Regions from separate parts of the Paenibacillus vulneris genome, predicted to be linked through region 1. Evidence: riboswitches for the same ligand, from Rfam matches in the RefSeq annotation. Region 1 holds a riboswitch; each other region holds the start of a gene.
The links. Region 1 has a riboswitch for cyclic di-AMP ahead of ABEA66_RS26005 (APC family permease). Riboswitches for the same ligand answer to the same signal wherever they lie in the genome.
Positions count from the first base shown of each region.

Region 1 (3,481 bases):
CGGTGCCACCATTTTTTCGCTACGAATTGGGGAAGCAGCACCATGATGGTCTGCTTTTCTTTGACGTGCGCGTCGATCCGCTCGATGAAATCGACCAGCGGCTTCACAATCGTCCGGTACCGGGACCGGAATACGACCAGCCGTACCCCGGGATTCCATTGCTCCCATTTCTTCTCCATCTTTTCCTCATCTTCATCGGAAAACGAGATATAGAAAGCGACTACGTTGGGCGACAGCGTCTTGGCATAAGAAATCGTGGCGGCAACCACCCGGTGAATCCCTGCGATCGGGATAATGATGATCGATTCCCTATGGGGAAGCGGCTCATCCAGGTTGATGCGAAGCTGATCCGCGACATCCTCGTAATGGTCGTAAATTTTGGTAATAAACCATAAGAGAATCGGCGTCAAAATAATGACAATCCAGGCGCCTTCCACAAATTTGGTCACGCAAAAAATAATGAGAACAGCGAACGAGACCAGAGCCCCCAAGCCGTTAATCAAGAGCCGGCCCTGCCAACCCTTTTGCTTCTCCCGGAACCATTTGCGGACCAGGCCGCTCTGAGCCAGCGTGAAGGACAAGAAGACACCGATGGCGTATAAAGGAATCAGTGCATCGGTCTTTCCTCTGAAGGCGATCAGCAGAAGGCTGGCCAAGACGCCCAAGGTAACAATCCCAAAATGGAAGGACAAGCGGTCTCCACGGTTAGCGAACATTCTCGGGAAGTTCTTGTCTTGAGCCATGATCGATGCCAGAATGGGAAAGCCGTTAAAGCTCGTATTTGCAGCGAGTGTCAAAATCATCATCGTCGCGATTTGCGTCCCATAGTACATGGCACCGCGGCCAAATGCACTCTCCGTTACCATGGACAGCACGGAGGTATGCCCTCTCGGATCCGGCGTTACGCCATATGCCATGGTCAGGATGGTAACCCCGCCGAAGATAATGGCCAGCAAAATCCCCAGCGACAGCAAGGTCTTCTTGGCATTGTCCTTGGAAGGAGTTTTAAAATGCGGCACCGCATCCGAAATCGCCTCAATCCCGGTAACCGCAGAACAACCGGAGGAGAAAGCCTTTAACAAAACGAACATCGTCAGTCCCGCCGGTGCTGCTCCCGGAATAACATGAATGGCATTCGCATGACTGGCGCCCGTGATCAAATCAAATATCCCTTTGCCGATCAATACCAGCACACAGAGAATAAAGAAATACGTCGGGAAGGCAAATACCGTTCCGGATTCGGAGGTCCCTCTCAGGTTTAACCATACCATGAGCCAAACCAGGAACAGGGCGATCGGTACAATATAAGGGATCGCAGCAGGAAAGGCGGACGTAATAGCCTGCACTCCGGCGGATACGGAAACCGCAACCGTCAGCGTATAGTCAATCAACAACGACACACCGGTTAATCTTCCGAACGCCATCCCCAGGTTTTCCTTGGAAACCATATACGCTCCGCCGCCTTGAGGATAAGCGTCGATGACCTGTCTGTAGCTGATAACCAGGATCGTGATTAGCAAAATAATAGCGATCGCTATCGGCAGGGAATAAGCAAAGGCTGCAACCGATCCAACTGCGGCCAGCGCAATCAGAATCTGTTCCGTTCCATAAGCCACTGACGACAAGGCGTCCGACGATAATATCGGAAGCGCCTTCCAAACCGGCATCTTTTCTTGCTCCAGCTCATTGGATTTCAGCGGCCTGCCGAAAATAACTCTTTTTAATGAATCTGTTGTCACACTGCGTGCACCCCGATAACAAAAGAATTGGCGTAATAAACCATCTTAGTGTTTAATATGTCCTGTAACAACACAAAAAACACAAGGCAAGAGTCCTGTGTTCATCTCTCCTTCTCACTTCCGCTGACGAGGTTAGCTGTCGGATTAGGGCTGTGAGAAGCATGCCCTTCCTTTGCTCTACGCAATAGGATTCACCCCTTAATGATGGGTCCCCCGCTCTTCTTTCGAAGATTAAGCTTTATGAAATTATTCAAGCAACGATTGAATATTACTTTCTAATGATTCCGTTGTAAATGTGACGCGTCCCGATAAATAAACCAATTTCTGTTCTCCTTTAGTCAAAATAGCGCATACATTTCTACAGCCGTGCATCTCGCATCGTTTTTTATCAAATTGCTTTCTTTATTGAAAAAAGGGGATAGTTCCCTCCGGTTATTAAGAAGGGAACTCTTACTGTGAAGGATTTATTTCGTATAGTGTAAAAGCTAAAGAAGATTCTATGAACTATAAGGGATTGCTTTATAAAAAAAATACTTCCAAATACAATTTGAAAGTTACTTAATGGAGCTTCTTGAAAAATTGGCTAATTATTAAGCGTATCAAACCAAGAAGAGAGAGGAAGAGAAGTGCAACCATTTCAGATCGATCTCCCTCCCTCAAAAAAACTACGACGGAATAACCAACGCACTATATTTTTCCTCAAGTTGCTTTAAGTAACTTTCTGGATTTCGGCGAAAGCGCCGGCGCATTACACTTTCGTTGAGACGTGCATTCCATTGAGTACATTGTTCTTTATATCTTTCATATGGATCCGAGCCAAACCGAGCGGAAAGATTCAACCAGAACGATATACTCGCCGTTGCGAAGAATATAATTCATTCCAACTTCGTCTTCCCGTCATAAAACGATGGCGAGTTTTGGTTTGTCGGTAAAAACGTTCTATGGTCATTGTTGGTACGGGGAAGAAAAGAGTGGTCGTAACAAGAAAAGTGCCCCTTCCAGAATCCCCTGGTGTAAGAAGTTACATTCTTCACCATGGGCAGATCAGTCCCACGTACCCCAGGTTCAAAAAGAAATGGAGATATTTAAACGATTATAGTAATTTTAACTGTTTTGTTGATCCTTCTAGCATTCAGAGATTATTCCATAAATCGAAACAGCGGCTATCATCTAGACTGCCGCTGTTTTTTTATTACTTTATATTTTCTTCCTACAGCCGCCGCCACCGGACAATCATCAGGCCTTACTTCGTCCAGAAGAAGCCGGGTTGCTGCCACGGCTGCCTGCAGCCTTTTCCAGCAATGCCCGACGAGTTGGGCTTCAATCGGAAAACCGGAAGAGCGAGCTGTAGTCACGCCTGGCTACATCTTCCAGATAGAAGGATCAACTCAACGTTTTTTATTTTCGTGATTATTATCTTATTTGGATCGATTGTTGATGTTGATTAATAACCTAATGATTAATAATACCACAAGTAAAAAAAATATTGACAAAATTATTCCAGCTGGGGTTATTAAATAATACATATTAATACCCACCTTTCACTTGTTAAGATTAAAGGATTAATCTATTATACAACAAAATATAATAAATATTATAATTTTAGGTAGATATTGTAAATTTAATAGGATATAATTACCATATATTGATAAAGGAGGTAATTATTATGGTAGCAGGTATTATTCGTAGAATTGGTAGGTTATCTTTGGCTTGTGTATTTGCTTTTACCCTCTTTGCTGGAT
Region 1 is NZ_BAABJG010000029.1:256,127-259,607, reverse strand. It holds gene ABEA66_RS26005 (APC family permease) at 1-1,739, opposite strand, end outside; cyclic di-AMP (ydaO/yuaA leader) riboswitch at 1,846-1,987, opposite strand; gene ABEA66_RS26000 (hypothetical protein) at 2,906-3,094, opposite strand; gene ABEA66_RS25995 (hypothetical protein) at 3,406-3,481, shown strand, end outside.

Region 2 (3,481 bases), on a different contig from region 1:
CAAAACCTCGTATCCGAGATCCACCAGCTCCCTGGCCAAACTCGATCCGAATCTCCCCAGCCCAATCACTGCATACTGACTACGTTTCATTGTCTTAACTTTTCCCCTATCCGATGGTTATTTTCCCTTCCGGGTATCTGTATAATTCTTTTTCGGTTTTTGGCCCAAGCGCATATGCCAGCGTCAAAGGACCGAGACGGCCTGCAAACATCATCAGGCAAATCAATATTTTGCCGACATCGGTCAAATCCGTCGTCATTCCCATCGTCAAGCCAACCGTGCCGAAGGCGGAGGTCACCTCGAACAAAATCATCAGGAATGGATGGTTTTCCGTCGTGGACAAAATCATCGCAACGAAGATGACCATAAACAAGGCGATCATCGTAAGCGTAATAGCTTTCAAAATACGGTCCTTACCCAAACGGTAATGAAACAGGACAATGTCTTCCTTCCCCCGGACCATAGCTATCATCGCGCCAATCAGCGTCGTGAAGGTGGTCGTCTTGATCCCGCCCCCGGTGGAGCCAGGAGAAGCGCCTATAAACATCAGGATGATCATGAAAAACTGCGTCGCCTGGCGCAGGCTTCCCAAATCTACCGTATTGGCTCCCGCCGTGCGCGGAGTTACCGATTGGAAGAAGGCTGCCCAGATCTTGCCTCCCCACGTCAGTGAGCCTAAGGTTTTGGCATTCGTAAATTCAAATATAAAGATGACGAGTGCACCAATAAGGATAAGCAAGCCTGTCGCGCTCAAGACCACCTTGGAATGCAGCGACAGCCGCCGGTGGTTCCTGTAGTCCATCACGTCCGACATGACTACAAACCCAAGACCTCCCAGAATGATAAGCCCCATTGAAACGATATTGACGACGGGGTCATTGACATATGAGGTAAGACTCGTGAACGGACCATAGACCGATCCGAACAGGTCAAAGCCGGCATTGTTGAAGAAGGAGATCGCATGCCAGAAGCCAAAATAAATCCCTTTGGCCGGGCCCAGCTCCAACGACCATCGAATCGAGAAAATCACTGCCGCAGCGAGTTCAATTGTGAGTGAGTATCGAATGACCCGGCGGATCAACCTGACGATCCCTTCCATGCTTCCCTGATTCATCGCTTCCTGCAGGATTAACCGTTCTTTCAAGGAAATTCGCTTTTTTAGCGCAAAAGCAAACAGGGTCGCCATCGTCATAAAGCCCAGACCGCCGACCTGGATCAGCAAGATGATGACAATTTGCCCGAATTTCGAAAAAAACGTTCCCGTATCCACAACGACGAGCCCTGTCACACAGGTGGCCGATGTCGCGGTAAACAACGCATCCAGAAAGCGCAAGGGCTTGCCTGTAGCCGAGGCGACCGGGAGGGACAGGAGCATGGCTCCGGCAAGAATAATCAATGCAAAGCCGATAACTAATATTTGCGGCGGTGTGAGTTGAATTTTTTTGGTTACGGGCTTCATCGTTCACCTCAATTTCGGTTTTCAGGCAATAAAAAAGACACTGGAAACCCAATGCCTATACAGGTTCCTGCAACAAAGCCTACGAGGTTAGCTGACGGATTCGGACGCACAGGTACCCTATCAATTCCATCTCGCGAAATGGAATCGAATTCACCCCTTATTACTCATGGTTCCCCCGTTTTCAAAAAGAAATTCGGCTTTTTATTCAATTGATATGAATTATAATGTGCTTTGCTTGTAATCACAAAGTCGCTTTTACTCGAAAACGGGTAATATTCGGATTATTAGAATACTTAGGATGAAGCTGATAGAGCCGGCGCTTCGCTTTTCAACGATTTTCCCCTTCTTGCTCTGAATTTCATTGGATTTTGGCCGGGCATGTGTGCTAAGTTTAATGAATACAATGACATATCCTCACCATTTTATAAGCATAATGTAAGCTTCTAATTCTAAGTAAGGAGACATGGCATGGTAAAACGTCAAACCGACTTCCCTCTTCTCATTTTGGCACTTTTTGGAATTATTTTGTATGTATCGATCGCCGCCATCTCTTCCTGGCTCCAGGATGAATCGGTTGAGCAAGTACAGGAGGCCTCCCTCCCAACGGTTACGAAGCAGCAGGCAGCAGAGGCGGCCGTCCGGTTCGTTCAGGAGCGCTTCGGGCTCTCGGCCGATTATCGTACCGGCACCTTGTTTCAGTCTCATTCCGATCGAAGCGGCTATCTGCAAAAAGCGGAGCTGCTCGATGAATATGTCAAGCGCTTTGCCGCCTATCCTATCGATTATTTTGAGGTGGAAATTAACGACAATTCGAACCTTGCTACCTATTACGTAGAGGTTAACTTTACCAACTTAAATATAATGGGCTGGAACGCGTACTACGCTCCCTCGAGCAAAAAGCAGACTGTTGCCTCATTGGGAGACTCATTGGCGATAGCGGAGCAAGCGTTGAAGGACCAGGGCTACACGCTATCCGATTTCACGAGAATCCATCCGGTAACCGAGCCGGAACCGCCTGTAACGAACGGTCGCGGTATGCCTTACCTATTTGAGAGTAAAGACAAACAAATAGGAGAAGCCAAGCTTAGGTTAAGCTTGTCGGTAGACGGCGGAAAGGTCACGGCCTTCCATACGGCGTTTTCCATACCTGCGTCCTTTGCCGAGTGGAAGGAACAGCAGAATGACAATGCTTCCTTGATGACCCGGATTAGTCTCGGAGCTTCTCTCATCATGGCGGCTGCGGCTGTATTCCTTATGATTCGATACCGTAAAGAATGGACCTTTCGGCGCGGGATCTTTTTAACCTTCATTTTTGTTGCGATTTATATTTTCAACAATTTCAACATGCTTCCGGCATTCCGGACCATGCATTCCAATGGGCCTTCCGATTGGGGCGCTATGTTTAACCTTTGGTTTATTAATATTGTTACTGTTATCATGGCTGTCAGCGTCTATTTTTCGTTTCAGGCGGGACGTCAGCTATGGCAGAGGCAGGGCTGGATTACCTGGCCTGTTTGGAGGGACGAATCCTTTGGGGGGCATATCCGCAGCTCAATGATTCGGGGGTATTTGCTCTGCATTTTCATCCTGGCCGTGCAGCAAACGTTATTTTTCATAGCGGGCGAATACTTTGATGTCTGGTCCGTGAACGACCCTGCCGATTCCGTCCTGAACATGTCATGGCCCGCGGCTTTTCCTCTAATGGCATGGGCAGCGGCGATATCCGAGGAAGCCATCTACCGGCTGTTCGGCATCGCCTTCTTCATGAAGCTCGTTCGCAACCGGTTCCTTGCAGTGCTGCTGCCGAGCATGATTTGGGCGCTCAGTCATACGCAGTACCCTATCTACCCGGTCTATACGCGTTTTATTGAGGTAACGATCATCGGAATCATTTTTGGCTATGCCTTTTTGAAATACAGCTTGATGACCGTACTCTTCGCTCACGCAACGATGGACAGCATCCTGATGGGCTTGTCGCTATTGGACTTGAAGGGCACGCCGTTTCTCATCACCGGCATCTTC
Region 2 is NZ_BAABJG010000021.1:289,489-292,969, forward strand. It holds gene ABEA66_RS19625 (potassium channel family protein) at 1-90, opposite strand, end outside; gene ABEA66_RS19630 (TrkH family potassium uptake protein) at 107-1,459, opposite strand; cyclic di-AMP (ydaO/yuaA leader) riboswitch at 1,521-1,668, opposite strand; gene ABEA66_RS19635 (CPBP family intramembrane glutamic endopeptidase) at 1,928-3,481, shown strand, end outside.
Region 2: another riboswitch for cyclic di-AMP. It lies ahead of ABEA66_RS19630 (TrkH family potassium uptake protein); the one in region 1 lies ahead of ABEA66_RS26005 (APC family permease).

Region 3 (3,481 bases), on a different contig from region 1:
GGAAGGCAAGGATGCCGATGGTTTACCTGAAGAGGTGAAAACCCGCATTTCCCATGCCGTGCTGCAAACCGGTGAAAATGATTTGATGGTCGCTGATATCTTTCCGGGGCAACCTTATGTAATTGGAGATCAGGTGAATATTTGCATTACAGCGACGCAGCAAAACGAGATTAAAGAAATGTTTACTAAATTGAGTGAAAAAGGGCGAGTGATATTCCCGCTGCAGGAAACTGAATTCAGTCCGTGCTTCGGAATAGTGAAAGATCGTTTTAACATTACGTTCCAGTTCTTCATGAATGATACAACGAGCAGTTGGAGCTGAAAATAAAAGGCTTTGACCGGGGAGGAATCCCCGGTTCTTTTATGAATAATTGATGATCCTGTATAATTTTACCGTATAAGCTGCTGCGTGGGAACTACATTTTGTTCTTTCAGCAAAAGCTCGAAGCCAAAAACCGGATTGACGCAATCAGCATTGCAGAGAAAAACGGTTGGCTTTATCTAAGCGCATTTTGGATAAAGAGGGTGCTGAAGCGCAGGAAATCAAAGGGAATCAATTTGTGAAAAATGGAGATAGAGTGAGCAGGAAGCAGTTATCTGGAGATCGCATGTAAAGTAAGCGTTGCCATCCTGGCCGTTGGTGTAATTTCATCGCACAAGTCTCCCAAGTGTTCTTTACAGTTAAGGGCAACTGGCGTAATATACAATTCATGATTTGAAAAAAACAATGTTTCCAAATTCTGATCGCTTAATTTCCTTCTATAGGAAAGCGGGGGAACCAACACAGTGATATCCGTTCGGTGTGAGAGCCGTCCGCATATCGCTTGGGGTGAATCCGAAGGGTGCAAAGCTAGCTTGCGCCTGCCGGTAGGGCGACTCTCACCGCCCGAATCCGACAGCTAACCTCGTCAGCGTGGAACAGACTTTGAACTTCGCTATGCAGAAGTTCAAAGGGTCTATGGAGAGAGGATGATGAAGCTTGTGATCGCTATTAACGACCACAGGGCTTAAGCCTCTGTGGTCTTCTTGCGTCTTCTATTGAAAAACGATATGGAATGTTTCCATAAAACTTGATGAATATGACCTTGCAATGTATCGCTGAATCCTTAGTGCTTAATTAAGGAACGGGGGAACCAACGAGCTTACCGGCTCATGGGGTGAATCCTGAAATTTCAGGTAGGGCGACTCTCACGCCCGAATCCGGCAGCTAACCTCGTAAGCGTATCGAGAGAGGCAACGATGATCGTGTGCTTAGGTACAGCTATGGCTGTGCTTTAAGAAGCCGCGTGAAGAGTTCACCTCTTTTCGCAGGCTTCTTTTTTTGTGCCCTGATCCTGCTGCCTTCTCTTGAGAGATTAGGAGGAATGTGAAGATGAACGCCGCTCAAGAATTTATTCTTGTATCGGCGCCCAACAAAACCGGAGAAGGATTTATCCGGCTGCTGCTGTCCAAAGGCATTCCGTTCGCAGCAATTACGAACAGCCGGGCGGAGCAGGAGCGTCTAGAGAGCTTGGGCGTAAAGCATATGATTTGGATCGATACATCGGAATGCGAGTCATGGCTATTGCCCGACCTTCCGATCGGTAAAGTCTTTTTATTTGAAAGCTCCTTGAACTTGTGCTGCCGTTTCATTCAAATATGCAGGACCTGGACATCCAAAGAAATTTGCGTGGTAACGCATAATATGAATCCGCGGCTTGTCTATAAAGGTCTGGGAGCTGACCATGTCATTCATACTTCAAGCCATGATGTATCTTTCTTGATGAATTAATGCGGACGGAGGCATTCCTATGCAGGATGTATATATGGTAGTACTGCTGGCAGTAACGTACCTTTTGTTTTACGGCTTTTTGTCTTGGTGCAATCGGGTCGTTGAGGAGACAGGAGGCGAAAGATCATGACGGTTATCGCTGTCATCACTGTGCTTCTCTTCATTTATTTGGCTTATGCCCTGATTCATCCGGAAAAATTCTGAGCATTTCTTTCAGGAAAGCTCAGCAGACGAAGACAGCTTTCTTAGGAGGAAACGATAATGGGAATATTGCAAATCGCCGTCGTGATTGTCATTCTAGTCCTGCTGGTCAAACCATTAGGGACCTATTTATATCACGTCTTTTCCAATGAAGGCAATCGTACGGATACCTGGTTTGCTCCTGTGGAGAAGGCAATCTATGCGGTAACAGGCCTGAAGAACCGCCAAGGGATGACTTGGAAGACGTATGCTCTAAGCTTCATCCTGACGAATATCGTCTTTGTGGCGATCGGCTATCTCCTCCTTCGGGTTCAAAACGATTTGCCGCTGAACCCGAATGGTATCGACAATATGGAAGAAACGCTGTCGTTCAATACGGTCATCAGCTTTATGACCAACACGAATCTGCAGCATTACAGCGGGGAGTCGGGGTTATCCTACTTCTCGCAAATGGCTGTCATTACGATGATGATGTTCACCTCGGCGGCGACAGGGCTGTGCGCAGCTATTGCTTTTATACGCGGTATCACGAGCAAGGGAGAGACAATCGGGAACTTTTTTGAAGACTTTGTCAAAGCGCATATCCGGGTATTTTTCCCGCTCGCTATTGGGGTCACGATGGTGCTTGTAGCGCTTCATGTGCCGCAAACGCTGCAGCCGACCTTAACCGTCAACACGCTGGAGGGAGGCCGGCAGCAGATCGCTATCGGGCCTGTAGCTTCACTGGAATCCATCAAGCATCTGGGAACGAACGGAGGCGGCTTTTCCGGAGTCAACTCGGCTCATCCCTTTGAAAATCCGAGCGGTTTGACGAATGTGCTTGAAATTTTGTCAATGTGGTCTTTGGCGGCTGCCCTTCCGTACACATACGGACTTTTTGCACGCAATCGGAAGCAGGGCTGGGTTCTATTCTCGGCGATGATGATCTTGTTCCTGGTGTTCCTGTCGCTCATCTATACGGCGGAATCGGCGGGGAACCCGCTGATGAACAAGCTGGGAATCGACGCTTCGCAGGGCAGTATGGAGGGGAAAGAGGTCCGCTTCGGTATCGCGCAAACAGCGCTTTTTACAACGGTAACGACGGCGGCGACAACCGGCTCAGTCGATAATATGCACGATACGCTGACGCCGCTCGGCGGAATCACACCGCTCGCTTTGATGATGCTGAACTGCGTATTCGGCGGGAAAGGCGTAGGACTGGTCAATATGCTGATGTATGCCATTCTTGCAGTGTTTCTGGCCGGTTTGATGGTGGGACGTACACCGGAGTTTCTCGGCAAAAAGATCGAGCCGCGTGAAATGAAGCTGATTGCTATAGCGATTCTGGCGCATCCTTTCATTATTCTGATGCCCACGGCTCTTGCACTGGCAACGGAGTTAGGAAGGGCAGCTATATCAAATCCGGGCTATCACGGGATATCGCAGGTTTTGTATGAGTATACCTCCTCGGCCGCCAATAACGGGTCAGGATTTGAAGGCTTAGGCGATAATACGCCGTTCTGGAATATA
Region 3 is NZ_BAABJG010000036.1:111,140-114,620, reverse strand. It holds gene ABEA66_RS28190 (VOC family protein) at 1-322, shown strand, start outside; cyclic di-AMP (ydaO/yuaA leader) riboswitch at 736-929, shown strand; cyclic di-AMP (ydaO/yuaA leader) riboswitch at 1,087-1,238, shown strand; gene ABEA66_RS28185 (hypothetical protein) at 1,373-1,771, shown strand; gene kdpF (K(+)-transporting ATPase subunit F) at 1,898-1,975, shown strand; gene kdpA (potassium-transporting ATPase subunit KdpA) at 2,033-3,481, shown strand, end outside.
Region 3: another riboswitch for cyclic di-AMP. It lies ahead of ABEA66_RS28185 (hypothetical protein); the one in region 1 lies ahead of ABEA66_RS26005 (APC family permease).

Region 4 (3,481 bases), on a different contig from region 1:
ACCTCGTTTACTGATGGACTTTGCTCCGATTGCGCCATACTCCTCATCTCCTACATTCGAATAGATGCCTATTCTTACGATATACGAAGCGGGGACGATTGTATATCAGAATGTTTTTATAAGGAGTATAACGGAAATTTATTTATTCTTCATTCATCGTATAATAATTCAGCATGACGCTTGTAATGCCAAGTACGACGTAGATGACATATTCCCCCAGGCCCGTTAAGTAAGCGAAGGGAAAAATAACAAACCAAATGCCGGCCAACAGCGAAATCCAATTCAGCCATGAATTCCAGCCCGATGCTTTGAAAATGAAAGCCAGAAGCGACGCGATGAATTGAAGGGAACCAAAGACAACACTGGTGATAACGGCGCTTTCGTGAGTCAAATCAATCCAATGAGGGCCAAAGACAAACAAGAGACCAATCAACGCAGCCAACAAATTTTTAACCGCCATGATTACACCTCCCGAAAATTGAGATAAGCCATCAACACCTCATAAGGGGTCTATTCTATGTATATGCAAGCGGTTTCAAAATGGTTCGGCGCTTGGCAAAAAAAAGATCTCTATGTACGGCAAAGCCCCCGGTGCATGAAGCGCCGAGGGCTGTGAAATCCTAAGAAATATTAGTTCGCGATAAATTCTTGTACCCATTCGCCGTTGTAGTAAGCAACACCGATTTTGGTGTAGTTAGGGCTCATGATGTTTTGACGGTGACCAGCGCTGTTCATCCAAGCGTTCATAACCTCTTCAGGGTTACGTTGGCCTTTGGCGATGTTTTCACCTGCATAGGTGTAGCTGATTCCGTATTGCTTCATCATGTCAAACGGAGAACCGTACGTTGGGGAAGTATGGTCAAAGTAGTTGTTGCTGTACATGTCCTTAGCTTTATCCATGGCCATATTCGCCAATTTGCTGTCGGAAGTCAATGCAGGAAGACCTGCTTTGGCACGCTCTTGGTTCACCAAAGTAACGACTTGGTCCGCGAAGGCGGATTGAGAATCCGTTACAGCTTCTTGGGAACCGCTGTTATTTTCTGTTCCGCTGCCATTGTTCGTAGTGCCGTTCTCGGTAGTTCCGCTGCCATTATCGGTAGTTCCGCTGTTATCTGCAGTACCGCTACCGTTATCGGAGCCGTTATCTACAGTGCCGGAACCGGAGCCGGAGTCCGTATTGCCGGTAGTACCTTGGTCCTGACCTTGACCAGGGTTGCAATTAAAGTTCATGTTAGGGAAGTTTTTCCAGATGATTCCTGCCAGCCCTTGGTTATTACCGGAGCCAATCGTTTGCCATTTTCCTTCTTGACCTTTCAACAAGGAATTCAAATCAATATTTCCTAGATTCTGACCTTGGCCTTGCAGCAAGGAATTCAGATCGATTCCGTACTGTTGAGTGATTTGAGACAAATCGCCAGCAGACACAGTATTCGCCGGTGCGGCGGAAACGGCGCTAACGCCGATGATTGGGCTAAGGGCCAGTACACCTGTCAATACAACTTTCTTGAAACGGTTCAACAACAAAATCCTCTCCTTTTCGCGGCCTGCGAGGTTAGCTGACGGATTCGGGTCAAAGAGCAAGCACCCTGCCGCAAGACGCGGCTTCACCCCATGGAATGGGTCCCCCGTGCTTTCATAGAAAGCTTCGGCCTGATAGTTTTGTTTGTTTGCTCATGCCCGGTTCGTTGTGCATCCTGCCGGGCTCTCTTGAGCCACTTCATTGTAGCACGTGCCTATACAGATTTCACGGCACAAAGTCTTCCAACATTGGGCGATAGAAACAACAGCAGCTTCCTTACGATTGAAGAAAGCCGCTTTGTTTTTATACTGAAGGCCAAAGCAGACAGGCCGCATCTATTAGAAAAAATAGAACTGATATCTTCGAATTTGTCCTGCTTTAATACGTGAAATGAAAGAGTTGCGAAGCTCAACAGCATTTTATACTTTTTTACAAGATTACTGTATAGGTGCTCCGAAATCGATATGCTATGATGAGATCACTATTGGATTGTAAGCGTCTTCTTGGGAGGGATAGCGGATGCATCCATCGCAATTGTTAACCGTGTTAGTGGTAGACGATGAACTGCCGTTAAGAGAGGAGCTTCGGCTCTTTCCATGGCACAACAGCCTTGCCGAGCTTGTAGGGGAAGCGGAAAACGGTGAAGAAGCAATGGAGCTGTGCCGTAAGCTCAGACCCGATGTGGTGATTACAGATATTACGATGCCCGTTATGGATGGTATGGACTTATTTCGGCGGATCAAGCAGGAGTTTCCGCTGACGCAGGTTGTGCTCTTGACCTGTCATAGTGATTTTGCCTATGCCAAGGAAGCATTGAAGCTGGGGGCTTTAGAATATTTGATCAAAGTATCCCTGCTGGATACGGAACTGGAGCATGTGCTGAATAAAGCCCGTGAAGCTATTCAGCGGGAGTACAATTATAGGCGCAATGAAATAGACAGGCAGCGCTGGGAGCTGACAAGACTGTTAAGCAGCACAGGCAAAGAACCAAAACGGGTGGAAGCGATAGATGCCATTTTAAAAAGCTGGGGCGTCTTATGGCCAATAAGGATTATCCGTCTGCATGTCAGTGTCCGGCCGCAGGAGGAAATGTTCGCCCATCATGAGCTCCAGTCTTTGTTAAGTGAGCGGGAGCTTACCGATGACCGTGACAATCCGTGCTGGCGTTGGATAACGCTTGGACCGACGGATTATATATGGATCCAGCGGGCTGCCCCAGAAACAGGGACGACCATACTGCTCTCAACCAGGCAGTGGTTGGAGCGGCTTCAATCCGCCATCGATGTGCGGGCCTCTTATTTAAGTGAAGCCGTAAGCCTCTATGCCGTCATTGGGCCTAGCATTTCATCCGCGGTTGACTTGCTGTCTGCCATTGAGCTTACCAAGCTGCCAGCCGCGGCTGTTTTCTATGATACAGGGGGGGCTGTTTATGAAATGTCAGCGGCTTCAGGAACGATCCGGCCATCCATCAGACGATCGGCTGTAGATGGAACTCTATCCAATGCGTTAAATTTTGAAATGCTGACGGAGCTTATGAGACAGACAGCGGCCGATAAGGCGCTGTTAATCGAATTTTGCCAAGGGCGGCTAACGGAATGGGTGAATCAAGTAAGGCCTGAGCCCGCTGGCTTAAAGTCGTGGCTGATCTCCAACCGGAAAGAATGGATGGGGGAGCGAGATAATGCTCAACAGCAGGAGCTTATCCAGAAGCTGCAAGCATCAAGAACGGCTTCGGAGCTCCTATCGATGGTCATTCGGGAGGTGGAAAACCGGGGGAAGCTGAAGTATCGCAAAGAAGTGGCACAAGCGATACAGCTCATCTCCAATCATATCGCAGAACCGATTACATTAACGTGGGCCGCGGAACGGGTAGGGCTCAGTTCCTTTTACTTAAGCAGATTATTCCGTGAAGAGGTAGGCGAGTCGTTCAATGAATATGTGACGATGAAGCGAATCGACAAA
Region 4 is NZ_BAABJG010000027.1:75,417-78,897, forward strand. It holds gene ABEA66_RS23235 (DUF1572 family protein) at 1-38, opposite strand, end outside; gene ABEA66_RS23240 (SPW repeat domain-containing protein) at 143-460, opposite strand; gene ABEA66_RS23245 (CAP domain-containing protein) at 631-1,518, opposite strand; cyclic di-AMP (ydaO/yuaA leader) riboswitch at 1,527-1,661, opposite strand; gene ABEA66_RS23250 (response regulator) at 2,039-3,481, shown strand, end outside.
Region 4: another riboswitch for cyclic di-AMP. It lies ahead of ABEA66_RS23245 (CAP domain-containing protein); the one in region 1 lies ahead of ABEA66_RS26005 (APC family permease).